Regions from separate parts of the Streptomyces sp. NPDC050509 genome, predicted to be linked through region 1. Evidence: riboswitches for the same ligand, from Rfam matches in the RefSeq annotation. Region 1 holds a riboswitch; each other region holds the start of a gene.
The links. A riboswitch is a leader RNA that binds a small molecule or an ion and turns the genes downstream of it on or off. The one in region 1 is predicted to bind S-adenosylmethionine.

Region 2: another riboswitch for S-adenosylmethionine. It lies ahead of thrC (threonine synthase); the one in region 1 lies ahead of ACIBJC_RS24210 (aminotransferase class V-fold PLP-dependent enzyme).
Region 3: another riboswitch for S-adenosylmethionine. It lies ahead of ACIBJC_RS07185 (PotD/PotF family extracellular solute-binding protein); the one in region 1 lies ahead of ACIBJC_RS24210 (aminotransferase class V-fold PLP-dependent enzyme).

What each region holds. Positions count from the first base shown of each region.
Region 1 covers NZ_JBITHL010000008.1:332,751-342,150, forward strand. Annotated here, with positions in the region: gene ACIBJC_RS24190 (c-type cytochrome) at 1-146, shown strand, start outside; gene ACIBJC_RS24195 (Rieske 2Fe-2S domain-containing protein) at 143-1,198, shown strand; gene ACIBJC_RS24200 (cytochrome bc complex cytochrome b subunit) at 1,195-2,838, shown strand; gene trpD (anthranilate phosphoribosyltransferase) at 3,067-4,131, shown strand; SAM riboswitch class IV at 4,319-4,436, shown strand; gene ACIBJC_RS24210 (aminotransferase class V-fold PLP-dependent enzyme) at 4,663-6,066, shown strand; gene ACIBJC_RS24215 (Lrp/AsnC family transcriptional regulator) at 6,090-6,371, opposite strand; gene ACIBJC_RS24220 (rhomboid family intramembrane serine protease) at 6,368-7,042, opposite strand; gene ACIBJC_RS24225 (hypothetical protein) at 7,230-7,481, shown strand; gene ACIBJC_RS24230 (NYN domain-containing protein) at 7,519-8,883, shown strand; gene ACIBJC_RS24235 (NlpC/P60 family protein) at 9,346-9,400, shown strand, end outside.
Region 2 covers NZ_JBITHL010000021.1:73,171-82,570, reverse strand. Annotated here, with positions in the region: gene ACIBJC_RS37535 (hypothetical protein) at 1-269, opposite strand, end outside; gene ACIBJC_RS37530 (RNA polymerase sigma factor) at 269-778, opposite strand; gene ACIBJC_RS37525 (hypothetical protein) at 1,065-1,997, shown strand; gene ACIBJC_RS37520 (Uma2 family endonuclease) at 2,054-2,629, shown strand; gene groL (chaperonin GroEL) at 2,783-4,408, opposite strand; gene ACIBJC_RS37510 (cold-shock protein) at 4,839-5,042, opposite strand; gene ACIBJC_RS37505 (ubiquitin-like small modifier protein 1) at 5,402-5,677, opposite strand; gene thrC (threonine synthase) at 5,722-7,029, opposite strand; SAM riboswitch class I at 7,047-7,174, opposite strand; gene ACIBJC_RS37495 (glucosyl-3-phosphoglycerate synthase) at 7,372-8,340, shown strand; gene ACIBJC_RS37490 (hypothetical protein) at 8,379-8,540, shown strand; gene ACIBJC_RS37485 (trehalose-6-phosphate synthase) at 8,678-9,400, shown strand, end outside.
Region 3 covers NZ_JBITHL010000002.1:416,691-426,090, reverse strand. Annotated here, with positions in the region: gene ACIBJC_RS07200 (ABC transporter permease) at 1-382, opposite strand, end outside; gene ACIBJC_RS07195 (ABC transporter permease) at 375-1,253, opposite strand; gene ACIBJC_RS07190 (ABC transporter ATP-binding protein) at 1,250-2,479, opposite strand; gene ACIBJC_RS07185 (PotD/PotF family extracellular solute-binding protein) at 2,446-3,564, opposite strand; SAM riboswitch class IV at 3,742-3,864, opposite strand; gene ACIBJC_RS07180 (beta-galactosidase) at 4,088-6,544, shown strand; gene ACIBJC_RS07175 (jacalin-like lectin) at 6,587-7,912, opposite strand; gene ACIBJC_RS07170 (PHP domain-containing protein) at 8,192-9,400, shown strand, end outside.

The DNA of each region.
Region 1 (9,400 bases):
ATGAGACCGTCAGCCCCGGCGGCCTCTCCCTCGGCGGCCTCGGCCCCGTCAGCGAGGGCCTGTTCGCCTGGATCTTCGGACTGGGCGCATTGATCGCCGTTGCCGTCTGGGTCGCGGCCCACACCGCTAAGGCCAAGAAGTCATGAGTAGCCAAGAGAATTCAGTAGACGAGAACCTGCCGAGCGGGCACGACGCCGCGCACGGCGAGGTGGAGCGCGCCGACGATCCCTTCGCGGATCCGGGGATGCCGGCCCACAAACCGCGGATCCAGGACATCGACGAGCGGGCGGCCAGGCGGTCCGAGCGCACCGTCGCCGGCCTGTTCCTGCTGTCGATGCTGGCGACGGTGGCGTTCATCGCCTCCTTCGTCGCCTTCCCGGTCGACAAGAGCGCCTTCATCTTCCCGTTCGGGCACGTCAGCATCCTGCACTTCTCGCTGGGTGTGACCCTCGGTGTCGCCCTGTTCGCCATCGGCGCCGGCGCGGTCCACTGGGCACGCACGCTGATGTCGGACGTGGAGATCGCCGACGACCGGCACCCGATCGAGGCGCCGCCCGAGGTCAAGGCGAAGGTCCTGGAGGACTTCGCCGCGGGTGCGGCCGAGTCGGGCTTCGGCCGGCGCAAGCTGATCCGCAACACGATGTTCGGCGCGCTGGCGCTCGTACCGCTCTCCGGCGTCGTGCTGCTGCGCGACCTCGGTCCGCTGCCCGAGAAGAAGCTCCGCACGACGCTGTGGGCCAAGGGCAAGCAGCTCATCAACATGAACACGATGGAGCCGCTGCGTCCCGAGGACGTCATCACGGGCTCGCTGACGTTCGCCATGCCCGAGGGCCTGGACCAGCACAGCGAGGAGTTCCAGAAGGAGATCGCCAAGGCCGCCCTGATGATCGTCCGGATTCAGCCGGACGAGATCAAGGACAAGCAGGAGCTGGACTGGTCCCATCAGGGGATCGTGGCGTTCTCGAAGATCTGCACCCACGTCGGGTGCCCGATCAGCCTGTACGAGCAGCAGACGCACCACGTGCTCTGCCCGTGCCACCAGTCCACCTTCGACCTCTCCGACGGCGCGCGCGTCATCTTCGGCCCCGCCGGTCACGCTCTGCCGCAGTTGCAGATCGGCGTGAACGCTGAGGGCAACCTTGAGGCACTCGGCGACTTCGCCGAGCCCGTCGGCCCTGCCTTCTGGGAGCGCGGATGAGTACCACGACAACCACAGCCACGACGGACGACAAGGCCCGCAAAGCGCCCGCGGGCGAGCGCGTGGCCGACTGGGCGGACGGCCGGCTGGGCATCTACGGCCTGGCCAAGGCCAACATGCGGAAGATCTTCCCGGACCACTGGTCCTTCATGCTCGGGGAGATCTGCCTCTACAGCTTCATCATCATCATCCTCACGGGTGTGTATCTGACGCTGTTCTTCCACCCGTCGATGAACGAGGTGGAGTACCACGGCGGTTACGTCCCGCTCCAGGGCGTGATGATGTCGGAGGCGTTCGCCTCCACGCTGGACATCAGCTTCGACGTCCGCGGCGGTCTGCTCATCCGGCAGATCCACCACTGGGCGGCGCTGATCTTCCTCGCGGCCATGATGGTCCACATGATGCGCGTCTTCTTCACGGGCGCCTTCCGCAAGCCGCGCGAGGTCAACTGGCTGTTCGGCTTCCTGCTGTTCGTCCTGGGCATGTTCACCGGGTTCACCGGCTACTCGCTCCCCGACGACCTGCTCTCCGGCACCGGGGTGCGGTTCATGCAGGGCGCGGTCCTGTCCGTGCCGATCGTCGGAACGTACCTGTCGATGTTCCTGTTCGGCGGCGAGTTCCCCGGCGGCGACTTCGTGGCCCGGTTCTACTCGGTCCACATCCTGCTGCTGCCCGGCATCATGCTGGGCCTGGTCGTGGCCCACCTGATCCTGGTCTTCTACCACAAGCACACGCAGTTCGCGGGCCCCGGCAAGACGAACACCAACGTCGTCGGCATGCCGCTGCTGCCGGTCTACATGGCCAAGGCCGGAGGCTTCTTCTTCCTGGTCTTCGGGGTCATCACGATCGTCTCGGCCATCGCCACGATCAACCCGATCTGGGCCCTCGGCCCGTACCGGCCCGACCAGGTCTCCACCGGCGCCCAGCCCGACTGGTACATGGGCTTCTCCGAAGGCCTCATCCGAGTGATGCCCGGCTGGGAGATCAACGCGTGGGGACACACGCTCGTCCTGGGTGTCTTCATCCCGCTGATCATCTTCCCGCTGGTGCTGGTCGCGATCGCGGTCTACCCGTTCGTCGAGTCCTGGGTCACCGGCGACAAGCGCGAGCACCACATCCTGGACCGCCCGCGCAACGTACCGACCCGTACGGCGTTCGGTGTGGCCTGGCTGACCTGGTACTTCATCCTGCTGATCGGTGGCGGGAACGACCTGTGGGCGACGCACTTCCATCTGTCGATCAACGCGATCACCTGGTTCGTCCGGATCGCCTTCTTCGCCGGACCGGTCATCGCCTTCATCGTCACCAAGCGGATCTGCATCGGTCTCCAGCGACGCGACGCCGAGAAGGTGCTGCACGGACGCGAGTCCGGTGTCATCAAGCGGCTGCCGCACGGTGAGTTCGTCGAGGTGCACACCCCGCTGGACCAGGCTGACCTGCACAAGCTGACCGCGCACGAGCAGTACAAGCCCGCCGAGCTCGGCCCCGAGACCGACGAGAACGGGGTACGCCGCAAGGTGTCGCCCGTCGAGAGGCTCAGGGTCAAGCTGAGCAAGGGCTACTACGGCGAGCACAACCAGCTTCCCAAGCCCACCGCGGAGGAGTACAAGGAGATCACCAGCGGCCACGGCCACCACTGATCGCCCGGCCTGAAACAGGTCGCCACCACCGAGGGCCCCGGCCCGGTCTCCCCAGGGAGCCGGCCGGGGCCCTCGGCGTGCTGCTCCACGAGTCCGCCGCATCCGCCGCGTCCGGAGTACGGGCACCCCTCCGCCGGGCCCGGCGTACGCCGATAGGCTTGCGGCCGGGCCGTACGCCGTCACGCCGTACGAAGCCCACGCAGCCGTCCCAGACACCCAGGAGCGAGCATGAGCGCTGTTACCCCCGTCGGAGGCGACACCGTGGCGGCCCGCACCTGGCCCGGCGTACTGAACCCCCTGCTGCGCGGCGAGAACCTGTCCACCGACGACACGGCGTGGGCCATGGACCGCATCATGAGCGGCGAGGCCACCGACGCGCAGATCGCCGGCTTCGCGGTCGCGCTGCGGGCGAAGGGCGAGACCGTCGAGGAGGTCTCGGGGCTGGTCCGCGCGATGTACGCGCACGCCAACACCATCGAGGTGCCCGGCCGTACCGTCGACATCGTGGGCACCGGCGGCGACCTCGCCAAGACCGTCAACATCTCCACGATGTCCGCGATCGTCGTGGCGGGCACCGGCGCCAAGGTCGTCAAGCACGGCAACCGCGCCTCGTCCTCCGCGAGCGGCGCCTCCGACGTACTGGAGAAGCTCGGCGTCAATCTGGAGCTGACGCCGGGGCGGGTCGTGGAGGTCGCGGAGGAGGCGGGCATCACGTTCTGCTTCGCGGTCAAGTTCCACCCGGCGCTCCGGTACGCGGCCAAGGCGCGCAAGGAGCTGGGCGCGCAGACCACCTTCAACATCCTCGGCCCGCTCACCAACCCGGCCAGGGTCAGATCCCAGGCCGTGGGCGTGGCGGACGCGCGGATGGCGCCCATCGTCGCCGGGGTACTCGCCGCCCGCGGCAACTCGGCGCTGGTCTTCCGCGGCGACGACGGACTCGACGAGCTGACCACCACCGCTACCTCGCGGGTGTGGACCGTACGGGACGGCAAGGTCACCGAGCAGCCCTTCGACCCGCGGGACGTCGGCCTGGAACTGGTCCCCGTGGAGGCGCTGCGCGGGGCGGACGCCTCGTACAACGCCGATGTCGCGCGCCGGCTGCTGGCCGGCGAGGGCGGACCCGTACGGGAGGCCGTGCTGCTCAACGCGGCGGCGGCGCTGGTGGCGCTCGACCCGACGGGGGACCCGCTGGAGACCCAGCTCGTGGCGGGCATCGCGCGGGCCGCTGAGGCGATCGACTCGGGCGCGGCGCGGGACGCGCTGGCCCGCTGGGTGGCCGCCAGCAACGCCTGACCGCTTGACGGCGGGAGGGGGCCGGGACGCGGAACACGCGCCCGGCCCCCTCCTGTTGGACGGCGGGCTCCGCGCGCGTAGCGCCCGTCCCGTATCGACTGTCCCGTGTCGCCCGTCCGTACCGCCTGTCCCGTATCGCGGACAGCGACTTGGGCGGTCCGGGCCCCTGTGCCATACTTTCGGCCAAGGTCATGAGTGACAGCGATTAAGGCCCCGGCTCGCTGTCCGGCAACCCTCCGTCCGTGGCGGGGTGCCCCGGGTGAAGACCAGGCCGTAGGCAGCGAGGTCTGCGGCAAGCGCGGACCCCTTGCCACCTTTGGGGTCCTGGTCCTCAAGGGAGCAGTCTCGTGAGCAAGCGAATGCGTTAGGGCTTCAGGATCCGTCCGGATCCTCGCCCCTTCTTCAACCACCTCCGCGCGGTCCGTTCCGTGCGTCGAGGCATCCCCCGCATCCGGCGCCGCTCCGTCATGGAGTCGTGGAGCCGTGCGGGTCCTGAAGCCGTTCCGACTTTCCTCGCCGGGAGACAACGCCATGTCCGCACGCCCGAACGCCGCCGCCCCCACTGCCACCGCCGTCGCCGACGACCCCGCCTGTGGAGCGCCGCTCCCCGTGCTCGGCGCCGATGTGACCGTCCCCCTCGTCACCGGCGGCGAGGTGACGTACGCGGCCCTCGACTACGCGGCCAGCGCCCCGGCCCTCCAGCGGGTGTGGGACGACGTCGCCGCGTACGCCCCGTACTACGGCAGCGTCCACCGCGGCGCCGGCTACCTCTCGCAGCTCTCCACGGACCTCTTCGAGAGCAGCCGCCGCACGGTCGCGGAGTTCCTCGGCTGCCGCGCCGGCGACCAGGTCGTCTTCACCCGCTCGACCACCGACTCGCTCAACCTGCTGGCCGCCGCGCTGCCCGCCGACTGCCAGGTCTTCGTCTTCGAGACCGAGCACCACGCGTCCCTGCTGCCCTGGCGCGACGCCCGGGTCACCTACCTCGACGCCCCGCGCACCACGGACGAGGCCGTCGCCACCCTGGAGCGCGCGCTCGCCTCGCGCGACCCGCAGGGCCCGGCGCTGGTCTGTGTGACGGGTGCGTCCAACGTGACCGGTGAGCTGTGGCCCGTACGAGAGCTGGCCGCCGCCGCACACGCCCACGGCGCCCGGATCGTGCTCGACGCCGCGCAGCTCGTACCGCACCACGCCGTGGACATCGCGGATCTCGGCGTCGACTGGATCGCTTTCTCCGGCCACAAGCTGTACGCGCCGTTCGGCTCCGGGGTGCTCGCTGGTCGCGCCGACTGGCTCCAGGCGGCCGAGCCGTACCTCGCGGGCGGCGGCGCCAGCCGCAAGGTGGCGCGCCGTGCCGACGGCGGCGTGGACGTCGACTGGCACACCACGGCCGCCCGGCACGAGGCGGGCTCGCCCAACGTCATCGGCGTCTACGCGATCGCCGCCGCCTGCAAGGCGCTCACCGAGGCCGGCTTCGACGCGCTGGCCGCGCGGGAGCAGCGGCTGGTCGCCGAGGTGCGCGCCGGTCTGGCGGAGGTGCCCGAGGTCAAGGTGCTCTCGCTCTTCGGCGACGACGCGGCGCGGGTCGGCGTGCTGTCGTTCGTGGTCGAGGGGTGGAACAGCTCGCACTTCGCCGCCGCGCTCTCCGCGGAGTACGGCATCGGCGTACGGGACGGTCTGTTCTGCGCCCACCCGCTGGTCAGGACCCTGCTGGGCAGCGACCCGCAGGACCCGGGGGAGTGCGGCGCCCCGGAGGCGGAGCCGGGCGAGCGCTCGCTCAACGCGATCCGGGTCAGCTTCGGCGCGGGGACGCCGGACGAGCACGTGGAGCGCTTCGTGCGGGCGGTGCGGGAGCTGGTGAGCGACGGCGCGCGGTGGAACTACCGTACGGAGGAAGGCCGTTGCGTCCCGGACCGGGACGGCGCCGCCGCGTAACCCTGTACCTGCCGGAGGCGGTCCTACGCGTCGAGTCCGATCGCGAAGGCCGCCTCCAGGTCGTGCTGGGAGTACGTACGGAACGCGACGTGGGTGTCCGTGCCCTCGACGCCCTCGATCTTGCTGATCCGGCCGGGGATCACATCCGCCAGATCGTCGTGCCGGGCGACCCGGACCATGGCGATCAGGTCGTACGTACCGGTCACCGAGAAGACCTCGCTGACGCTGTCCAGCGCCGCGATCGACTCCGCGATCTCGGGGATCCGGTCCACGCTGGTCTTGATGAGCACGATCGCGGTGATCACGGTTGGCGTTCTCCCTCGGTGGCCGCTGGCTGGGCTCTCACTCTATCGGTACGCCAGTACCGTCCCCAGGCGTAGAGGAAGCCCGCGCCGAAGCCCACGAGGTGCGCCAGATAGGCGATGCCGGGGCCCTCTCCGGCGCCGTGCGCGGCCAGCCACTGGAGCACGAACCAGAAGATCAGCACGATCCAGGCGGGGAAGCGCAGCGGCAGGAAGAAGAGGAACGGGAAGAGGCTGGTGACCCGTGCCCGGGGGAAGAGGTACAGGAACGCGCCGAGCACCCCGGAGATCGCGCCCGACGCCCCGACCAGGGTCTGGGAGGAGGCGGCGTTCGCGAGCGCGTACACGAGGAGCGCGAGGGCGCCGGTGGCGAGGTAGAAGAGCAGGAACGCGGCGCGGCCCATCCGCTCCTCGGCCATCGCGCCGAAGACATGCAGGAAGAGCATGTTCCCCAGCAGGTGCAGCCAGCTCCCGTGGACGAAGAGCGCGGTGAACGGGGTGAGCAGGGCCCGCGGCTCGCCGTGCGTCAGCTCGCTCGGGATGACGCCCCACCGCTCGAAATAGGCGCTCTGCGCGGCCAGCAGCGCGTCGCCCTTTCCGTACGCGGGAGTGAATCCCGAGAGCGGGCTGAGGAGGAAGGCCAGACAGCACAGGGCGATCAGCCCGTAGGTCACCAGGGGCGCTCCGTACGCCGTACGCCTTTTGCTCACGGACAGAGCATGGCGTACCGGTCCCTAACGGTGCAGAGCGCCTCGCCGGGGCGCGGGGGAGCCGCGAGGCCGTAGGGTTGCCGGGTGCCATCCGCGGTTCGACGCCGCACCGCGGGGCACCGCATAGGGACGAAGAAAAGAGGACGGCACGATGGCAGCAACTCCGACGGTTCCGCAGCCCACGGCCTCCACCCGGTGGCGCTGCACCTTGTGCGGCAATCTGACCCGGTTCGATGTGACGCGCTCGTCGAAGGTCGTCGAGTACGTCCATCTGGACCTGGCCGGGGAGCCGAAGGTCGAGGAGCGTGAGGTGGTCAGTGAGACCATCGAGTCGGTGCGGTGCCGTTGGTGCAACGCGGTGGATCAGATCGAGCTGGTGGACAGGCCGGGTGCCGGTTCCTGAGGGAGCCGCCCGTAAGGGGTGGATGGGGTGACGGATCGTGGAGCAGCCCGCGAGTGGCGCTGAGCCGGCCGGTGCGGCCGGCGGTGACGCCGCGGAAACGCTCGACCGCCCGCTCCCCGACGGGGTACGGCGCCGGGTCGTCGCGCTCGTCTCGGACGCCTTCGGCGGGCTGACGGTCACGGAGCTGCCCGCCCAGCTCCGGCAGTACGCGCGCTTCGCCCCGAACAGGCGTGCGAAGTTCGCGGGTAACGCGATGGCCGCCGCGCTGGAGAGCGACCCCGTCTTCCGGCAGCGGATCGGCGAGCGGATCGGCCAGGCCCAGCCGGAGCTGGCCGCCGCCCTGGAGTCCGGATCGCCCCCCGCCGCAGCTGATCCCGTCGATGTGGCCGCCGCCGCGTACGTGCTCAGGCCCCCCGGATGGGTGAAACTGGTCGCCGCCGCCGGCGAGGAGGCGCAGCGCGCCGACGCCGAGCGCGCCGACGAGGAGAACCGGCGCGAGCTGGAGCGGCTGCGCGAGGAGCTGGCCGCAGCCAGGTCCCTCACCAAGACCGAGACGGAGCGGCTGCGCACGGAGCTGGACACCGCGCGCAAGGAGACCGAGACGCTCCACCGCAAGCTGCGCAGCGCGCTGAGCGATGTGAAGCGCGGCGAGGCCGCCCTGCGCCGTACGCACGCGGAGTCCGAGGCCCTCCGGGCGGAGAGCGCGGCCCAGGTGTCGGCGGCGGAGAGCGAGACGCGCCGGATCAGGGCGCGGCTCGCGGAGGCGGAGTCGGCGGTCGAGTCGAGCCGCAGGGCCGCCCGCGAGGGGCGCTCGGTCGAGGACATGCGGCTGCGGCTGCTGCTGGACACGGTGCTGGAGTCGGCCCAGGGGCTGCGGCGCGAGCTGGCGCTGCCGCCCGCCGCGAGCCGGCCCGCGGACACGGTCGACGCGGTGGAGCCCGGCCGGATGTCCCCCAAGGATGTGGCGGCGCGCGCGCTCTCCGATATGGATCCGGCGCTGCTCGATCAGCTTCTGGCGCTTCCGCAGGCGCATCTGATCGTCGACGGCTACAACGTGACCAAGACCGGTTATCCCACCATGCCGCTGGAGAAGCAGCGGCTGCGGCTGCTGGGCGGGCTCGCCATGCTCGCCGCGCAGTCGGGCGCCGAGATGACCTGTGTCTTCGACGGCGCGGAGCTGGTCGCGCCGGTGCTGCTCGCACCGCCGCGCGGGGTGCGGGTGCTCTTCTCCAAGCCGGGGGTGACCGCGGACGAGCTGATCCGTCAGCTCGTCAGGGCGGAGCCGCCGGGCCGGCCCGTGGTGGTGGCCTCCACCGACCGTGAGGTCGCGGACGGGGTCGCGAAGGCCGGCGCCAGACCGGTCGCGTCCGCCCTGCTGCTGAAGCGGCTTTCGCGCGTCTAGCTGACGTCCGGTCAGCTCTGGTCATCTCTGGTCATCCCTGGTCGGATCTGTCCTGACCGGGTCCGCTCTGGCGGTCTCTGCCTGCCTCTGACTACCTCTGGCTGTCTCTGGCTATCTCTGGTCAATCAACAGTGGCAATGACCGAATTGGGCGCTACTTGTATGGGCGTGGCGTCAAATGTCCGCTACTGCATGTGTATTGCCGCTCTGCTGTCTGTAGGGCGCTTGTAAATAATGTGCTTCGTGACAGAGTTTTTCCTTGCAAGGATTTGAACTGATCACAAGAAGGTCACTAGGGTCAGGCCTCGAACCTTCGCACGGTTGATCACCCATCCGGGGTGGCAGTGAAGGAACCGCCGTTTTCGCGCAGTTCGGCCCAGTTCGCGGGGGAGCCGTGCGCGCGAAGCCGGGACTGACGTCCCCAAGGACCGGCAGGCGGCTGAGGAAGAAGGAGCTCGCCTCCGTGGCGTCCCACCGTCGTCCCAAGCCCCCGAGCCGTACCCGGGTGACCGTGCTCA
Region 2 (9,400 bases), on a different contig from region 1:
GCGCCCGGCCCCTCGCCGGGGGCCGCCGGATCGTCCGGGAGCAGGAAGAGGGTGGCACCGCCGATGACGGCGGCGGCCCCGCACGCGACGACGGCCGTCATGAAGCCGCGCCGGGGCGACCGGCGGGCGGCCACCGTACGGACCGGGCGCGCACCCTCGTCCACGGGCCCCACCAGAGCGGCGAGTTCGGCCGCCGCGCGCGGCGACAGCTCCCCGGGCTCCGGGGCAGGTACCGGATTGGCCTTCTGGATCATCGACTTCACGCGCATCACACCGACTCCTCGGGCAGGTCGTACACATCACGGAACGCTTTGCGGGCCCGGTGCAGCCGCACCCACACCGCGGGCGCCGAACAGCCCAGCGCCTGACCGGCCTCGGCGGCGCTCAGCCCGTCCCAGTAGCTCAGCAGCAGCACCTCGCGGTGGTGGGACGGCAGCCGGTCGAGCGCGTCAAGGACGGCTTCGTCCGGTCCTGAGGCAGGCTTACGGTCCAGCTCGTCGCCGATCCGCCGGTGCAGCTCCGTCAGCCGCTCCATCGAGCGGTAGTGGTTGCTCAGCAGATTCCGCGCGGTGACGAACAGCCAGCCCGTACCGACCTCCTGGCCGTCCGTCATGCGCTCCCAGGCCGTACGGAAGACCTCGGCGGTCAGCTCCTCGGCCGCCGCCCGGTCCCCCGACCTCCGGTGCACGAAGGCGGACACCCGCGGGTGGTCACGGACGTACAAGGCGGTGAACCGCGCGGCGCGGTCCCGCTCACTCCCGGTCTTCAAGGTCTCCACACCCCATAGATGTCATGGACCGGGCGCATCCTTACATCCCGAAGCTCAAGAACTGAGATCCGAGCGTTTTTTTCAAGGATCGGTTGGTGGGTCTCCCCCCACCCACCCTCCCTTGCCCTGGGCGGCGCGAAGTTGACGTTTCGTGTTCGGTTTGCCACGGAGGGTGGTCACGCTTTAGCGTGCCCCTCAGAACGTGGAACGGCCCCCGCAGGTGTTACGAGCACCATCGCGAGGGCCTGACCACAAGATCAACGGCAACTCTCTCAGAACGGAACGCCGGATCAATATGGCTGTCAGCCAGCTTAGTGCCGAGCAGGGCCCGCCGCACGCCGCCCCGCCCATTTCCGCCGCATCTCACTCCTCTCACCCGTCAGCCGCTCCTGGCTACGGCAAACGTTCGACACCCGGTCAACAGCCCCGTACCGCACACGACTTCGCGGACCTCCCGGGACGCGAGGCGGCCATCGCCGCCTACATCGACCGGCTCCCGGACGGCGCCGACATATCCGTGAAGACCCTCGCCAAGCATCTCCCCTACGGGCAGTGCGCGTTGGGCACGGCGTTACGGACGCTGCGGGCCACCGGCCATCTGCGCCTGGGCCGGGAACTCGTCTTCTCCGCGTCGGGGAGCGGGCATTGGGTGACGCGTACGTGGTTCTCCCGTACGGCGCGGAGCATGGCGTGGTGGACGGCCTTCGTCTCCGGCGAACTCCCGCAGCCGGACCAGCGGCTGCCCCCTGAGCCGGAACCGCCGCCCCACCGCCCGCCGACCCGCTCCCGCGCCCTCGTTCTGCTGGCCGCGCTCGGCCGCCGCGCGCCGGTCCTGTCGCTGTCCGCCGCCGACTGCGCGGCACTGGAGCCCGAAGCCGTCAAGTGGTTCGAGCGCGGCGCCGACGAGGAGACCGTCCTGCGCGCCCTCACCACCGGACTCCCCACACCCGTCCACCATCCGGCGGCGCTCGTCCGCTCCCGCCTGGTCTCCAAGCTCCCGCCCGAACCGGTCACCGCGCCACGCCCGGCCGTTCTGCGCCTGATGGAGTGCGCACGGTGCCGGGCCCCCGGCCGCCCCGAAGCCCTGCTGGACGGCGAGTGTGGCACCTGCCGGGGTGCACCGCCCCTGAACACCCGCCCCGCCACGCTCTCTCCGGCCCGGGTCCGTGACCGGACGACGGAGCTGCGTGCGGCGGCATCCCCTCCACGAGAAAGGAATCGCGCATGACCGTACAGCTCGCCGAGACAAGAGACGCGGCACGATGGAGGGGAGGAGGCGACGCCATGACCCCCAGTACCGCCGATCAGCCCCAGATGCCTGTCGAGGAATTCGAACGAATCGCTCGCACGGCCGAGACGGTGCGGCTCGAATTCCTCAACGGAAGGCTAGAGGTCAAGCCCGTGCCCGACGGTGATCACGGAGCCATCGTCATGTGGCTGCTCCGCCAGTGCATGCTGCACCGTCCGGAACTCGCGCTGTACCCGGAGCAAGGCCTGCTCACCGAGACCTACCGCAACGGCCGCGCCCGGCCCGACGGAGCACTGGCGCCTCTCGACCACTTCGTGGGCCATGGCGAATGGGCCTCGGCCGACGGTGTCCTCATGACCCTGGAAGTCACCTCCCACGACCGCGACACCGATCGCCGCGACCGCGTGGAGAAGCGCGACGGCTACGCCGGTACCGACATCCCCGTGTACCTGCTCGTCGACCGGGACGCCGAAACGCTGGTGGTGTACTCCGAGCCACGCGGAGGGAAGTACATGAGCCGTCTCACGCACCCGTACGGAGCCACGGTCAAGCTCCCCCACCCCGTCGGCATCACCCTGGAGACCGAGAAGCTCAAGGACTACACCCGCTGACCGCCGACGGTCGCGGAAAAGCCCGAGGGCGGCACCCCTTCGAAAGCCGAGGCTCGAAAGCCGAAGGCTCGAAGAAGGGGTGCCGCCCTCGGTCAGGACGGTCGATCGACCGGCCGGCCGGACGCGGCGGGCGTCCGGGCGGCCTCAGGTCGATCAGAAGTCCATGTCACCGCCCGGCATGCCGCCGCCGGCCGGGGCCGCACCGGCCTTCTCCGGCTTGTCGGCGATGACGGCCTCGGTGGTGAGGAACAGCGCGGCGATGGACGCGGCGTTCTGGAGAGCGGAGCGCGTGACCTTCGCCGGGTCGATGATGCCCTCGGCGATCATGTCGACGTACTCGCCGGTCGCGGCGTTCAGGCCGTGACCGACCGTCAGGTTGCGGACCTTCTCCACGACGACGCCGCCCTCAAGACCACCGTTGACGGCGATCTGCTTGAGCGGAGCCTCCAGCGCGAGCTTGACGGCCTGCGCGCCGGTCGCCTCGTCGCCCGTCAGCTCAAGCTTCTCGAAGACCGAGGAAGCCTGGAGCAGAGCCACGCCACCACCGGCGACGATGCCCTCCTCGACGGCGGCCTTGGCGTTGCGCACCGCGTCCTCGATGCGGTGCTTGCGCTCCTTGAGCTCGACCTCGGTCGCGGCGCCGGCCTTGATGACGGCCACGCCGCCGGCCAGCTTCGCGAGGCGCTCCTGGAGCTTCTCGCGGTCGTAGTCCGAGTCGCTGTTCTCGATCTCGGCACGGATCTGGCTGACACGGCCCGCGACCTGGTCGCTGTCGCCGCCACCGTCGACGATGGTCGTCTCGTCCTTGGTGATGACGACGTTACGGGCGCGGCCGAGCAGGTCGAGACCGGCGTTCTCCAGCTTGAGGCCGACCTCCTCGGAGATGACCGTACCGCCGGTGAGGATGGCGATGTCGTTCAGCATCGCCTTGCGGCGGTCACCGAAGCCCGGGGCCTTGACGGCGACGGACTTGAAGGTGCCCTTGAGCTTGTTGACGACCAGGGTCGACAGGGCCTCGCCCTCGACGTCCTCGGCGATGATCAGCAGGGGCTTGCCGGACTGGATGACCTTCTCCAGCAGGGGAAGGAGGTCCTTCACGCTGCCGATCTTGGAGTTGGCGATCAGGATGTACGGGTCGTCGAGCGACGCCTCCATACGCTCCATGTCCGTGGCGAAGTACGCCGAGATGTAGCCCTTGTCGAAGCGCATGCCCTCGGTGAGCTCAAGCTCAAGGCCGAAGGTCTGCGACTCCTCGACGGTGATGACGCCTTCCTTGCCGACCTTGTCCATCGCCTCGGCGATGAGCTCGCCGATCTGGGTGTCGGCGGCGGAGATGGAGGCCGTCGAAGCGATCTGCTCCTTGGTCTCCACGTCCTTGGCCTGCTCCAGCAGGGCGCCGGAGACGGCCTCGACGGCCTTCTCGATGCCGCGCTTGAGGGCCATCGGGTTGGCGCCGGCCGCCACGTTGCGCAGGCCCTCGCGGACGAGCGCCTGGGCGAGGACGGTCGCGGTGGTCGTACCGTCACCGGCGACGTCGTCCGTCTTCTTGGCGACTTCCTTGACCAGCTCGGCGCCGATCTTCTCGTACGGGTCCTCGAGCTCGATCTCCTTGGCGATGGACACACCATCGTTGGTGATCGTGGGGGCGCCCCACTTCTTCTCGAGGACGACGTTGCGGCCCTTGGGACCAAGGGTGACCTTGACGGCGTCGGCGAGCTGGTTCATCCCGCGCTCGAGACCGCGCCGTGCCTCCTCGTCGAACGCGATGATCTTGGCCATGTGAAGTGGTCCTCCCGGACTGGGGTGGATTGCTCCGGACCGCGCTGGCGCCCGCGACGGACGGCCTGAGAGTCGGCGGTTCCTTGCCCCACCGGCTCTTCGGGCCTCACCGACCCGGTCCTAAGTTGTCACTCTCACTTGCAGAGTGCTAACGCCAATAATTAGCACTCGACCCCCGAGAGTGCAAGCGCCCGCAGGGCATCGTTGGAGGGGTGGTGGTCGGGCGACGGGTGGGCGCAAGCGCCCGCAGGGCATCGTTGGAGGGGTGGTGGTCGGGCGACGGGTGGGCGCAAGCGCCCACAGGGCATCGTTGGAGGGTCACGCATGAGGGGCCCGCATCCCTGGTGCGGGATGCGGGCCCCTCATGCGTGAGTGCGATGCGGAGTCTGTACCGAGTACGTGAGTGCGTCGGTGGCCGATCGCGCCGGGATCAGACGGCGAGCTTGACCATGTCCGCCTGCGGACCCTTCTGGCCCTGCGAGATCTCGAACTCCACTCGCTGACCTTCTTCAAGGGTGCGGTAGCCGTCCATCTGAATCGCGCTGTAGTGGACGAATACATCCGCACCACCGTCGACCGCGATGAAGCCGTAGCCCTTCTCCGCGTTGAACCACTTGACGGTGCCCTGAGCCATGCCAACTCCCCTATTACTGGCCCTTGCACGGGGCCACACTTCGCGCCGGAACGCGTCGACCGCGGCTGAATGTATCTGCCCAACTGCCCTCTGCAACAGGTCAATCGGACGAGAATTCTGGGCGTGGCCGAACACGCATAGTGCTGAATCCACTGCGTTCCGGGACAAGTCGGGCCGGGCAAAGCGTACGTACGCCGCAAAAGGCTCCAGGACTTTGCCCTCATGTTGTCGCGTTCTCGCTCGCGTACGGAGCGGGCGACAGCGGGGCGTTCCCACACTCTACCGTGCTCAACCATGTAGAACGGCCCCCTCCGCTTCTGCTTGCGGAGGGGGCCGTTCTGCGTTGCGTTCCGGCGGCGTCAGCCTCCGGCGACCGCCGGGATGATCGAGATGCCCGCGCCCGCCGGCGTGGCGGTCTCCAGGCCCTGTTCGAAGCGGACGTCGTCGTCGTTCACGTACACGTTGACGAAGCGGCGCAGCTTGCCCTGGTCGTCCAGGACGCGCCCGGCGATGCCCGGGTGGTTCGCCTCCAGCGACTGGATGACCTCGGAGAGGGTGGCGCCCTCCGCCGGAACCTCGGCCTGGCCACCGGTGTAGGTGCGCAGGATGGTGGGGATACGGACCTTGACGCTCATGGTGGGAAGCCTTTCTCGGTGTCGGTGGTCAGCTCGCGACGTGGTCAGCTCGCGGCGAGGCCCGCGGCGCGGAACGCGTCGAGGCTCGGGCGGATCGTCGCCGTCGGGCCGGTCGTCGGCGCCACGGCGTCCAGCGTCTTCAGCCCGTCACCGGTGTTGAGGACGACGGTGGTGAGGGCCGGGTCGAGCACGCCCGCCTCGATGAGCTTCTTCGTCACGCCGACGGTCACGCCGCCCGCGGTCTCCGCGAAGATGCCCTCGGTGCGCGCCAGCAGCTTGATCGCGTCGACGATCTGCTCGTCGTTGACGTCCTCCACCGCGCCGCCGGTGCGCCGGGCGATGTCCAGGACGTACGGCCCGTCGGCCGGGTTGCCGATCGCCAGGGACTTGGCGATGGTGTCCGGCTTCTGCGGCCGTACGACGTCGTGCCCGGCCTTGAAGGCGGTGGAGACCGGCGAGCAGCCCTCGGCCTGGGCGCCGAAGATCTTGTACGGCCGGTCCTCGACGAGGCCGAGCTTGATCAGCTCCTGGAGCCCCTTGTCGATCTTCGTGAGCTGCGACCCCGAGGCGATCGGGATGACGATCTGGTCCGGCAGCCGCCAGCCGAGCTGTTCGCAGATCTCGTACGCGAGGGTCTTGGAGCCCTCTCCGTAGTACGGCCGCAGGTTGACGTTGACGAAGCCCCAGCCCTCGCCCAGCGGGTCGCCGATGAGCTCGGAGCAGAAGCGGTTGACGTCGTCGTAGTTGCCCTCGATGCCGACCAGGTCCCCGCCGTACACCGCGGCCATGACGACCTTGCCCTGCTCCAGGTCGTGCGGGATGAACACGCAGGAGCGGAAGCCGGCGCGGGCCGCGGCGGCGCCGACAGCGCCGGCGAGGTTGCCGGTGGAGGAGCAGGAGAGGGTGGTGAAGCCGAAGGCGCGGGCGGCCTCGACGGCGATGGCGACGACACGGTCCTTGAAGGAGTGCGTCGGGTTGCCGGAGTCGTCCTTGATGTGGAGCGAGCCGGTGACGCCCAGTTCACGGGCGAGGTTGTCGGCCTTGACCAGCTTCGTGAAACCGGGGTTGATGTTGGGCTTCGAGGCGACGTCGGCGGGGACGGGCAGCAGCGGCGCGTACCGCCAGATGTTGTCCGGGCCCTCGGCGATGCGCTTCTTCAGCTCTTCGGGGCTGCCGCTCGGCAGGTCGTACGCGACTTCGAGCGGCCCGAAACAGCTCACGCAGGCGAAGATGGGGCCGAGGTCGAAGCGCTCTCCGCATTCGCGGCACGAGAGTGCGGTGGCGGGTCCGAGGTCGACGGTCTCGTTGGCACCGGTCTCGTTCGTACCGGTCGGGACGGTCTGCACAGCCATGATGGCGAGGCCCTTTCTCCTCATCTTCCTCGCGACGTACTTCGCCGCAAGACGGAATTGGCACCTTCCCCACCGTGACCTCGCGGTCGGCGGGAGGGTTGCCGGGACTTCAACGGGCCGTTCCCTCAGTCCCTCTGGATGAGCGCTATGGCGCCGGAGCCTGGGTCCGGTGCGTTTGTTCACGTGATGACCCCGGCATGCGGTGGTCATTCGTGTTGTTCAAGACTGTAACCGAAGGGGTGGAGGGTTGAGATAGTCGTCCGCACCGCGAGATGGATCACGTCGTGGCACATGTCGTGGCACATACCGCACATATCAAGGACCGCGCAGGGAGTACCGAACGTGCTGGAAGAGGTGGAGCACTGGCTGACCAGGCGTTCCTGGTCGGCGGGGGACCGTACGCCCGACCGGCTCCTGGCGGCGAAGGCGGCGCGCGGCAGCACGGTCAGCGTGGTCCTGCCGGCGCTCGACGAGGAGGAGACGGTCGGCGCGATCGTCGCCGTCATCCGGCGTGAGCTGATGGAGCGGGTCCGGCTCGTGGACGAGCTGGTGGTGATCGACTCCGGCTCCACCGACCGTACGGCCGAGGTCGCCGCGGCGGCGGGCGCGCGGGTGGTGCACCGGGACGCGATCCTGCCGCGGCTGCCCGCGCTGCCCGGCAAGGGCGAGGTGCTGTGGCGGTCGCTGCTGGTGACGAGCGGCGACATCGTGTGCTTCGTCGATGCCGACCTGCGGGAGTTCTCGCCGGACTTCGTCTCCGGGATCGTGGGCCCGCTGCTCACCGATCCTGAGGTGCAGTTCGTGAAGGCGATGTACGACCGCCCGCTGGGCGGGGGTACGGGCGGCGGTACGGAGGGCGGGGCCGGCCAGGGCGGGCGGGTGACGGAGCTGGTGGCGCGCCCGCTGCTCAATCTGCACTGGCCGCGGCTGGCCGGTTTCGTCCAGCCGCTGGGCGGCGAGTACGCGGCGCGGCGCTCGCTGCTGGAGCGGCTGCCGTTCCCCGTGGGGTACGGCGTGGAGCTGGGCCTGCTGGTGGACGCGCTGCACACGGTGGGGCTCGACGCGCTGGCCCAGGTGGACGTGGGTGTACGGCTCCACCGTCACCAGGACGACCGGGCGCTGGGCCGGATGGCAGCGGCGATCTACCGTACGGCGCAGCTCCGGCTCCAGCGGGGCCATCTGGTACGGCCGCGGCTCACGCAGTTCGAGCGGGGCGAGGACGGTTTCACGCCGCGGACGCACGCGGTGGACACGGAGGAGCGTCCGCCGGTGCGGGAGATCGCGGAGTACACGGCCGGACGCGCGGCGTAACGTCGGATCATCGCACTACTTGCCTAGATTCCTCCCTCATGGGCATGAATCTTGCGTTGTCGGGAGCTTCGGAGTTCACGCGGGTGCTGGCGCAGGCCGGGTCCACGGCCGAGCGGCTGTGGCTGCTGGGCGGCATGGCGTTCGCGCTGACCGGCGCCGGGGTGGTCGCGCTGGCCGCGGCGCGCGGGCGGCGCGACTGAGCGGGACGGCGTCGGCTGAGCGGGGCGGCGGGACCGAGCGGGCGCCGCGACCGATACGGACTGGCGCGACCGGGCCGGCGGGGACGTCACACGCACCGTACGTTTGAGCGTTTCCGCGACGGGCTAGGTTTCGCGACATGGCTACCGAGCAGTCCGGCACCCCCGCGCCCGCCCGCGTCCTCGTGGCGTCCAACCGCGGCCCCGTCTCGTACACGCGGCGCGACGACGGCACGCTGGCGGCCAAACGAGGCGGCGGCGGTCTGGTGTCGGGCCTGTCGGCCATCGGGGCGGACGACGATGCCGTCTGGGTGTGCGCGGCGCTCGGCGAGGGCGACCGGGAGGCCGTCCGGCGTACGGAGGGCCGCCTCGACCCGGCCGACACGGGCGGGCAGCGGGTACGGATGCTGGGCATCGAGCCCGAGGTGTACACGGCCGCGTACAACGACGTGGCCAACTCGACCCTCTGGTTCGTCCACCACATGCTCTACCAGACCCCGCTGGAGCCGTCCTTCGGCCCGGAGTTCCGCGCCCAGTGGGCCGCGTACGAGACGTACAACCGCGCCTTCGCCGAGGCGCTGGCGCAGGAGGCGGCCGAGGCCGCGGCGGTCCTGGTGCAGGACTACCACCTGGCGCTCGTCCCCGGGATGCTGCGGGCGCTCCGCCCCGACCTCAGGATCGGGCACTTCTCGCACACGCCGTGGGCGCCCGCGGAGTACTTCCGGCTGCTGCCCGACGACATCGCGGAGCGGCTGCTGCTGGGCATGCTGGGCGCCGACCGGCTGGGCTTCCTGACCTGGCGGTGGGCGGAGGCGTTCAAGGAGTGCGCCCGCTCGGTGCTGGCGGACCGGGGCCTGACGGCG
Region 3 (9,400 bases), on a different contig from region 1:
TGCCGATGGTCACGGTGGTGAGGACGACGAGCAGCACCAGGACCCCGCTGAGCCGGAAGGAGACCAGCCAGTCGGAGGAGGACAGCACCTCGGAGTACCAGCGCAGGGAGAGCCCGCTGGGCGGGAAGCTCAGGGAGCTGGTGGAGTTGAGGGAGCTGAGCGCCAGGACGGCGAGCGGCGCCAGCAGGAAGAGGAAGACGGCGACGGCGGGCAGCGCCACCGCGGTCCGCCCGGCGCGGCGCAGCAGCACGGAGCCCCGGCCCGCACCCTTCCCCCTCGGCGGACCCCCCTTCGTGGGCGCGGCGGTCCTCGCGCCACTCCGCGCGGACGGGGCGTCGGTGGCGGGGTGGTCGTGCGTACGGTCGACGGCCGGGTCAGCCATGGAGTCTCCGTTCCCAGAAGCGGAATCCGGTGCCGAGGGCGGAGACGCCCACCAGGGTCAGCAGGAGCAGCGTGAGGCTGAGCGCCGCCGCCACCGGGTAGTCGAAGACGCTGGTGATCTGGCTGTAGACGCGCAGCCCGGCGAGCGGCTGGTTGGCGCCGCCGACCAGCAGCGGGGTGATGTAGATGCCCATGGCCAGCGGGAAGACGACGGTGGCGCCCACCGTGATGCCGGGCAGGCTGAGCGGCAGCGTGACCTTCCAGAAGGTGCGTACGGGCCCGGCGCCCAGGCTCCGCGAGGCGCGGGCCAGATTGTCGTCGATGCCGCCCAGCGCGGTCGTCAGCGGCAGGATCGCGAACGGCAGCAGGACATGGGTGACGGAGACGACGACCACGACGTAGCTGGTCAGCAGCGGTGCGGGCTGGTCCAGGATGCCGAGGCCGACGAGGGTCCGGTTGACCACGCCGTTGGCGGAGAAGAGCACGACCCAGCCGTAGCTGCGGACGACCACGCTGGTGAGCAGCGGGGAGACGACCGCGACGAACAGCAGGGTGCGCACCACTCCCTTGCGGGCGCGGGCCAGCGCGTACGCGGCGGGGAAGCCGAGCAGCACGCACAGGACGGTGACCAGCAGCGAGGTGAACAGGCTCTGCCACAGGGACTCGGAGAAGAACGACTCGGTGAAGACCCTGCGGTACTGCGTGAACGAGTAGCCGTCGAGCGGGTAGCCGTTGGCGTCCGACGGATGGAAACTGAGCGCGAGGACCCGCACGAGCGGGACCACGAACAGGGCCAGCAGGAAGACCACGACCGGCGTGACGGGCAGCAGCCCGCGCAGCCGGCGCGGCGCGCGGGCGGCGGGCGCGCTCATCCGGGCGTCGCCTCCTTCTTCGTGGCGTCCCCGGCGACCGCCTCGGCCGCTCCCCCGGCCGCGGCGCCTCCCCCGGGGCCCTCCGCGGGCCCGAGGACGATGACGTCGGCGGCGGACCAGCCGAAGGTGACGCGCGCGCCGACGGCCGGGGGTTCCTCGGCCGTCCTGGCGTTGACCACGACGCCTTCGGCGACGACGATCTGCGCCTGCCACGCCTCACCGGTGAACGCCCGGTAGCCGACGATCCCGGAGCCGCGCTCGGCCGTGGCCGAAGCACCGGCGCCGCTGTCACTGTCGCTGTCGGCCTCGACGGCGCGGACCGTGACGCGTTCCGGGCGTACGGCGAGGGTGACCGTCTCCCCGTCGGGCAGCGTGGCCAGGCCGGAGTCCAGCCCGACCCCGCCCAGGTGGAGCGTCCCGTCGGGGGCGCCGGTGCCCTGAAGGATGTTGGCCGCGCCGATGAACTCGGCGACGAAGCGGGTCGCGGGCGTCCGGTACACCTCGGTGGGGGTACCGAGCTGTTCGACCCGGCCGCCGTTCATCACGGCGATCCGGTCCGAGAGCGACATCGCCTCTTCCTGGTCGTGCGTGACGAAGACCATGGTGATGCCGAGGCGCTGCTGGAGCTCCCGCAGCTCCACCCGCATCTCGCGGCGCAGCTTGGCGTCGAGGTTGGACAGCGGCTCGTCGAGCAGCAGCACCGCGGGCCGGGTGGCCAGCGCGCGGGCCACGGCGACGCGCTGCTGCTGGCCGCCGGAGAGCTGCTTCGGCCTGCGGTCCGCGTACGCCTCCAGGCCGACGAGGCGCAGCGCCTCGGCGACGCGTTCGTCCCGCTCGGCGCGCTCGGTGCGGCGCACCTTGAGTCCGTACGCGACGTTCCCGGCGACGGTCATGTGCGGGAAGAGGGCGTAGTTCTGGAAGACCAGCCCGAGCCCCCGGCGGTGCGTGGGGACGTCGGTGAGGTCGGTGCCGTCCAGGGTGATCCGGCCCGCGGTGGGGCGGACGAACCCCGCCAGGCTGTTGAGGAGGGTCGTCTTGCCGCAGCCGCTGGGGCCGAGGACGGACAGGAACTCGCCGCGCCGGATCGAGAGCCGGTCGACGTCGAGGATGCGCTGCCCCTCGTACCCGGCGGCCAGACCCTCGATGTCGATGTGCGCGGCGGTCCCGCCGCCGGTGTCGTGCCGCTTCCCGGTCACTTGAAGATCTGATTCCACCGCTGCTGCCATTCGTTCAGCTTGGGGGTCGCCGTCTTGTAGTCGACCCAGGTGAAGGTCTTGTAGACGGCCTCGCCGTACTTGACCTTGTCCTTGAAGCCGGGGCTGTAGTCGATGGTGTCGTTGCCCGCGCCGTAGAAGGTGCCCTCGGCGAAGGGCTTCTGGTGCTGGGCGGCGCTGAGGTAGTTCAGGAACGTGTAGGCGGCCTTGGTGTGCGCGCTGCCCTTGGGCACGTAGTACGAGGTCAGCGCGCCGACGGCGCCGGACGCGGGGTAGCTGAAGCCGATCGGCTGCCCCTCCTCGGCCATGGCGAAGGCACGGCCGTCCCAGAAGGGCACGATCCAGGCGTCGCCGTTCTGCAGGACGGTGGAGACGCTGCCCGCGTCCGCCGGGTACGCCGAGACGCAGCCCTTGAGCGCGGCGAGCTTCTTGAACGCCTTGTCGACGTCGGCGGGGTTGGAGAGCTTGCCGCCGTCCTGGGAGACCAGCGCGGAGAAAAACTCCAGGCCCGCGTTGTAGGTCAGCGGGGGCAGCGCGACATGGCCGCAGTACTTCTTGTCGAAGATGTCGGTCCAGTCCCGGGGCGCCTGCTTGATCTTGTCGGTGCGGTAGAGCAGACCGTTGGAGCCGGTGGTCAGCGGTACGCCGTAGGAGGAGCCGTCGACCGTGGACTGCTGGGTGAGCACCGGGTCGAGCTGCTTCCAGTTCTTCAGGTCGCCGGTCTTGAGCGGCTGGAGGAGACCGCCGCCGACCGCCTGGTGCAGGGAGCCGGGGGTGAGGGCGACGACGTCGAACGGCGCGTCCTTGCCGCCCGCGGCGCGGAGCTTGGTGAGCCAGGCCGAGTCGGCCCCGTACACGAGGTTCACCTTGATGCCGGTGTCCTTCTCGAAGGGTGCGACGAAGGACTTCTTGAAGAGCTCACCCCAGGGGCCGGCGAACGCGGTGACGGTGATCTGCTCCCCCTTGGCACCGGACCCGCCGTCTCCGGAGCCGCCGGTGTCGACACCGCAGCCGGCGACGGCGGCGAGGACGGTGACGGCCGAGGCGAGGGCGAGCAGGGAGCGTCGCCCGCGAGGGCGTGACAGGGCAGGTCTCATGAGGGAAGGGCTCCTCGGTGCGGGGTGGCGTCGTACGGCGCGCCGGCCCGTGGGTGATGGTTCGCCGGCCGCTCGTCGAGCGGGGGCCGCTGGACGGGGCACCATGACGACGCTCTGTGAGGCACCGCGTCCGCTGTCATCTCGTGCTCCCGTCCCAGGTACTGGACCTGGCTGACAGGTCCGCGCTTGCTCCCGGCACATCGGTGTGCGCGTGGAGCCGTGTCATCACCCGGGGCACCCCACCGCAGAAAGGAGGGTTGCCGCCCAGCAAGCCGGGGCTTGTCGCTGGGACTCGTGACATCGAGAAACGTAACACCCTGTGGCGGCGATCTGAAGACGAGGTGGATCACATGAACATCACACCTGGATCACAGAGCAGCGGATCAGGAAAGACTGATACTGGCCAGATGTGCCGCTCCCCCCGTGGTGGGCCCGAGTGAGGAGTGCTTCTTGACACGGCCCTGAGCCGTGCCGACCATGAAGCGATCTTCCCCGCCGTCCACCGACGCAGGAGCCGTTCGTCGTGTTGTCACTGCACGCCCATGACCTGCACGCTCCCCCGCCCGGACCGTCGGGCCACCTGTCGATGGGCAGCCCGGAGGGCGACGGCGACGGCGTCCACGGACCCCTGGTCCCCGACAGCCGCAGGATCCTGCGGGGCGGGGTCCCCTGGCTTCCGGTGATGGCGGAATTCCACTTCAGCCGCTATCCGGCCGCCGAGTGGCGCGAGGAGCTGCTGAAGATCCGGGCCGGCGGGGTGGACACCGTGGCCACCTACCTCTTCTGGAACCAGCACGAGGAGAGCCGCGGGACCTTCCGTTTCGACGGCGGCCGTGATCTGCGCCGCTTCGTCCTGCTCTGCGGCGGCCTCGGGCTATCCGTCGCCGTCCGTGTCGGCCCCTGGTCGCACGGTGAGTGCCGGGGCGGCGGCTTCCCGGACTGGCTCGACGGCGCCGGTTGCGTCCCGCGCACGGACGATCCGGCCTATCTGGCGCTCGTCGAGCGGTACTTCGCCCGGATAGGCCGGGAGCTGCGCGGCCTCTCGTACGACGAGGGCGGCCCCGTCATCGCCGTACAGATCGAGAACGAGCTGTACGACGCACCCGCGCATCTGGCGACGCTGCGCCGCGCCGCGGAGGCCGCGGGCATCGCCGCCCCCTTGTGGACGGCCACGGGGTGGGACGCCGCCGACCTCCCGCGCGATGTCCTGCTGCCGGTGTACGGCGGCTACCCGGAGGCGTTCTGGGCGGAGGCGCACGACGGGTGGGCGCGGGAGATGCGCCGGCACTACTTCTTCACCCCGGTCAGGGACGACCCCACCATCGGCGCCGATCTGCGCTCCGCGACGCGGGCGAGCCACGGGGCGCCGGACGACCGGCGCTACCCCTACCTCACCTGTGAGCTCGGCTCGGGCATGGCCGTCGCGTACCACCGGCGGCCCCTGGTGCGGACCGCGGACGTCTCCGCGCTGGCGCTGGCCAAGCTCGGCAGCGGCTCGGTCTGGCAGGGGTACTACCTGTACCACGGCTGTTCGCAGCGGCTGGATCTCGCGCTGCCCAACCAGGAGTCGCACGCCACCGGTTACCCCAACGACCTGCCGTCGGTCAGTTACGACTTCCAGGCGCCGCTGGGCGAGTTCGGGCAGGTGCGCCCCTCGTTCCACGCGCTGCGCGCGCAGCATCTGCTGATCCAGGACTCCGGGGCGCGGCTCGCGGACATGCCGCTGCGGCTGCCCGACACGTGTCCGGCCGGCCTCGACGACCGGTCCACGCTCCGCTGGGCGGTGCGCTCCAACGGTACGGAGGGCTTCCTCTTCGTCAACAACCACCAGCCCCACGAACCCCTTCCCGACCACCACGGGATCCGTTTCCGCGTCGAACTCGACGGCTGTACGCGACAGGTTCCGGCCACGCCGGTGACCGTGCCGTCCGGCGCGCACTTCGTGTGGCCGCTCGGGTACGAGGCGGGGCCGGGCGTACGGCTCGACTGGGTGAGCGCGCAGCCGCTGACCCGGCTGGAGATCGACGGGGTGGCGACCGCGGTGTTCGCCGCCACGGCGGGGATCGCCCCGCAGTTCCCGCTGCCCGCCGGGGCTTCGGTGTCGGCGTCGGCCGCGAGCGCCACGCGCGACGGCCGGACGGTGGTGGGGATCCCCGAGCCCGGGACGGACGCGGTGGTGACGGTCACCGGGCCCGGGACGGACGCGGTGGTGACCGTCACCGGGCCCGAGGGTCCTGTCCGGCTGCTCTTCCTCACCGAGGAGCAGGGGCGCCGTCTCCAGCGGGTCCGGATCTGGAACGCGGAGCGGCTGGTGCTCTGCGACGACGCCGTGCTGGCCGACGGGGGCGAACTGCGGGTCCCCACCGAGGCGGAGACCGTCTCCCTCTCCCTGGCGCCCGCGCCCGCCGCCGGGCTCCACACACCCGCGGACGGTAGGACGGGCCTCTCCGGGCCCCGCGCCGACGGCGTCTTCACCACCTGGACGGCATCGGTGGCCCAGGCCGGGGTCGGGGCCACCGCCGTCGCGTGCGTACGCGCCGAGGCCGTGGCGCCGCCCGCCCGTGAGGGCGGCCCGCACCGCCGCGCCTCGGCGCCGGTGGACGCCGACTTCGCGGAGGCGGCGGTCCACCGGATCGCCGTCCCCCGCGCGGCGTTCGACGAGGGCGGAGAGGTGCTGCTGCGGCTCACGTACACCGGCGACGTGGCCCGCGCCTACATCGACGGGCGCCTCGTCGCCGACCACTTCTGGTACGGCCCGGAGTGGGACATCGGGCTGCGCCGGCATGCCGCGGAGGCCGTCGAGCACGGCGTCGAGATCCGGGTGCTGCCCCTGGGCCGCGCCGACGGGGTGTACGTCGACGCGTCGGTACGGGACGGCCTGGCGGCGGCCAGGACCCGGGCGTCGGTGGACTCCGCGGCGTTCGTCCCGGTCCGCCGGGTCCGGCTGCGTACGGCGGAGGACCCGGCCGCCGGCTCCTGACCACGTGAGCGCGACGACGTGAGCGCGACTACTGGCGCACGACTACTGGGGCGCGTAGACGACGCCGAGCTTGTCGATCCCGTCCCCGGAGCGGCCGGTGAAGCCGACGATCCGCCACCCCGACGGCGCGGTGTAGGTCACCGCGTCCGAGGTGGCGGTGCCGGCGGCGAGGGTGCGGCCCCGGTCCGTCGTGAACGCGGCGGAGAAGATCCGCGTACGGCCGTCCTTCTGGCCCTGGGTCAGCTTGACCGAGGTGAGGTGTTCGCCCGTGGCCAGGGTGAGCGAGGAGGCGGTGCCGCCCGTACCGCCGTGGCTCAGCACCGTACCGCCGTCGAGGGTGAGGCCGACCGCGTCGAGCCGGGCTCCGCCGCGCAGGGTGAGGGTGCGGGGCGCGGGGGTGGCCGGAAGGGCGCGGGCGTCGTTGAACGCGGTGCCGTGCGGGCCGCCGAAGAAGTCGGAGGCACGGCGGTTCGCGGGCTGTGACCAGGTGAGGTCGACGGCGTGGGGGTAGTGGTCGGAGAGGTGCTTGCCCGCGCCGTCGAGAAACGCGCGCCACGCGTTGGTGTAGGTGGTGGCGTCGAGACCGACCAGTGGGCCGCTCCGGTAGAGGACCTTGTCGACGACCTCGCAGGTCTGCGTGGGCGCGACGGTGTCGCACACCAGCGCGTCGCTGCCGAGGGCAGGGGCGGAGCCGCCGCGTACCAGCTTCACCCAGGCGTCGGTGAGGCCGTTCTCGGAGACGAGGGTGCGGATGTTGTCGCCGGTGCGGGTGTAGCGGGTGTTGGTGTCGCCCATGACGACGACGGCGTTGCCCTCGCTGTACGTCCGGATGAAGGACGAGAGCTGGACGATGTTGGCGCGCCGGGCGGCCAGCGCGGCGTCCGTGGTGTCGGCGTTGGTGTGGACGTTGTAGAGGTCCACGAAGACGCCCTCGGCGAGCCGGACCCGGGCGAGCGAGAAGCCCTTGGGGGTGAGGCAGTCGGTGCCCGTGCAGTCGTTCCAGCGGACGCGCTCGAAGTCCTCGAAGGGGTGGTCGGAGAGGGTGTTGAGGCCGTCGCCGAAGGCGGCGCCGCCGCTGGTGGCGGTGCGGTACGGGTGGGTGTCGTTGGCGTACAGCGAGGCGTGGTAGTTGAAGTCCTCCTGGACGTTGACGATGTCGTACGGGCCCAGGCGCTGCCCGATGAGCGGAGTGTTGGTCTCGGGGTCGCTCTGGCCGAGGCCGAGCGGGAGCCCGGCGATGTTGTACGTGAGGACCTTCAGCGTGCCGGAGTCGGCCGCCGGGGCCGCGGCGGCCTGGGTCGCCGGGGTGACGGCGAGGCCGGTGAGCGCCAGCGCGCCGGCGGCGAGGACGCCGGCCAGTCTCCGTATCGGAGTACGCATGTGGGGGCCTTCCTGGGGGTGAGAAGGGTGCGGGGGCGAGAAAGGTACGGGTGCGCGAGGTACGGGCAACGGTCCTGCGGAGGGTCATCATGTACGGTCAAGTGGCCTGCCGCACAAGGGCAGTTGCCGATTCGGGTGTCCGGAGCCGCGGGGCGCGTCATCCCGCCGTACGGCGGCCGCCCACTGATCATCCCTGGATCGCCCACTGTTCATGTTTCACCCGGAACCTCTCTGTCACAACGGCAACAACCGGACACAGGAGCTTCCATGGGCCACGGGCACCACCACCCTCACTCGCACGCGCACTCCCACGCGCACGAAGCGAGCACGGCGCTGCCGCCCGCGCTCGACACCTCGGTGCCCGACGAAGCCCTCACCCCCGACCAGCTCTCCCGCCGCTCGATGCTCCGCAACACGGGGCTGCTGGGCGCCGGGCTCGCCGCGGGCAGTGTGGCGGGCGGCGCGGTGGCCGGCTCCCCCGCGTACGCCACGGGCCGGGGCGGACCGGGCGGCTCCCGTACGAACCGCAAGGGCGGCTTCCTGTGGCTGGCCGGTGACCACCACATCCACACGCAGTACAGCAGCGACGGCAAGTACCGGGTCGTCGACCAGGTGCGGCAGGGCGCCAAGCATGGCCTGGACTGGATGGTCATCACCGACCACGGCTCCGGGACACACGCCAAGATCGGTGTGGAGAAGGTCAACCCGGACATCAAGGAGGCCCGTGCCGCGTACGACGACACGCTGGTCTTCCAGGGGCTTGAGTGGAACATCCCGGCGGCCGAGCACGGCACGGTCTTCGTCCACCCGGGCCGGAACGAGGTCGCGGTCCTCAAGGAGTTCGAGACCTCCTTCGACGGCTCGGTGCGCGGCGCCGGTGACTCCACCCCGGCCAACGAGGCACTGGCCATCGCCGGCCTCTCGTTCCTCTCCGAGCAGGTCCAGCGGCGCAAGGTGCGGGACGCCCTGATGCTCGCCAACCACCCGTCGCGCAAGGGCATCGACTCCCCGCACGAGATCCGCGCCTGGCGTGACGCCACGTCCCGTAACCACCAGATCGCCGTCGGGTTCGAGGGTGCGCCGGGCCACCAGGCCGCGGGGATCGCGGCGCCGACCGGGATGGGCCGCGCGCGGGGGCTGTACGACGGCAGCCCGGGCGCGGGCTCCTTCGCCGGCTATCCGCTGGAGAGCTACCGCACCTGGGGCGGGTTCGACTGGATGACCGCCACGGTGGGCGGTCTGTGGGACAGCCTGCTCGCCGAGGGCAGGCCGTGGTGGATCACCGCCAACTCCGACTCGCACAACGTGTACGCGGACACGGCGAAGCGCGGCGGCCCCGACTCCGACTTCACGGCCAACGGCAAGCACACCGACCCGGTCTACCGGGGCGGGCTCGACCTCACCGAGGGCGACTTCTGGCCGGGCCAGTACAGCCGTACGCACGTGGGCTCCGACGGTTTCTCGTACGCGGCGGTC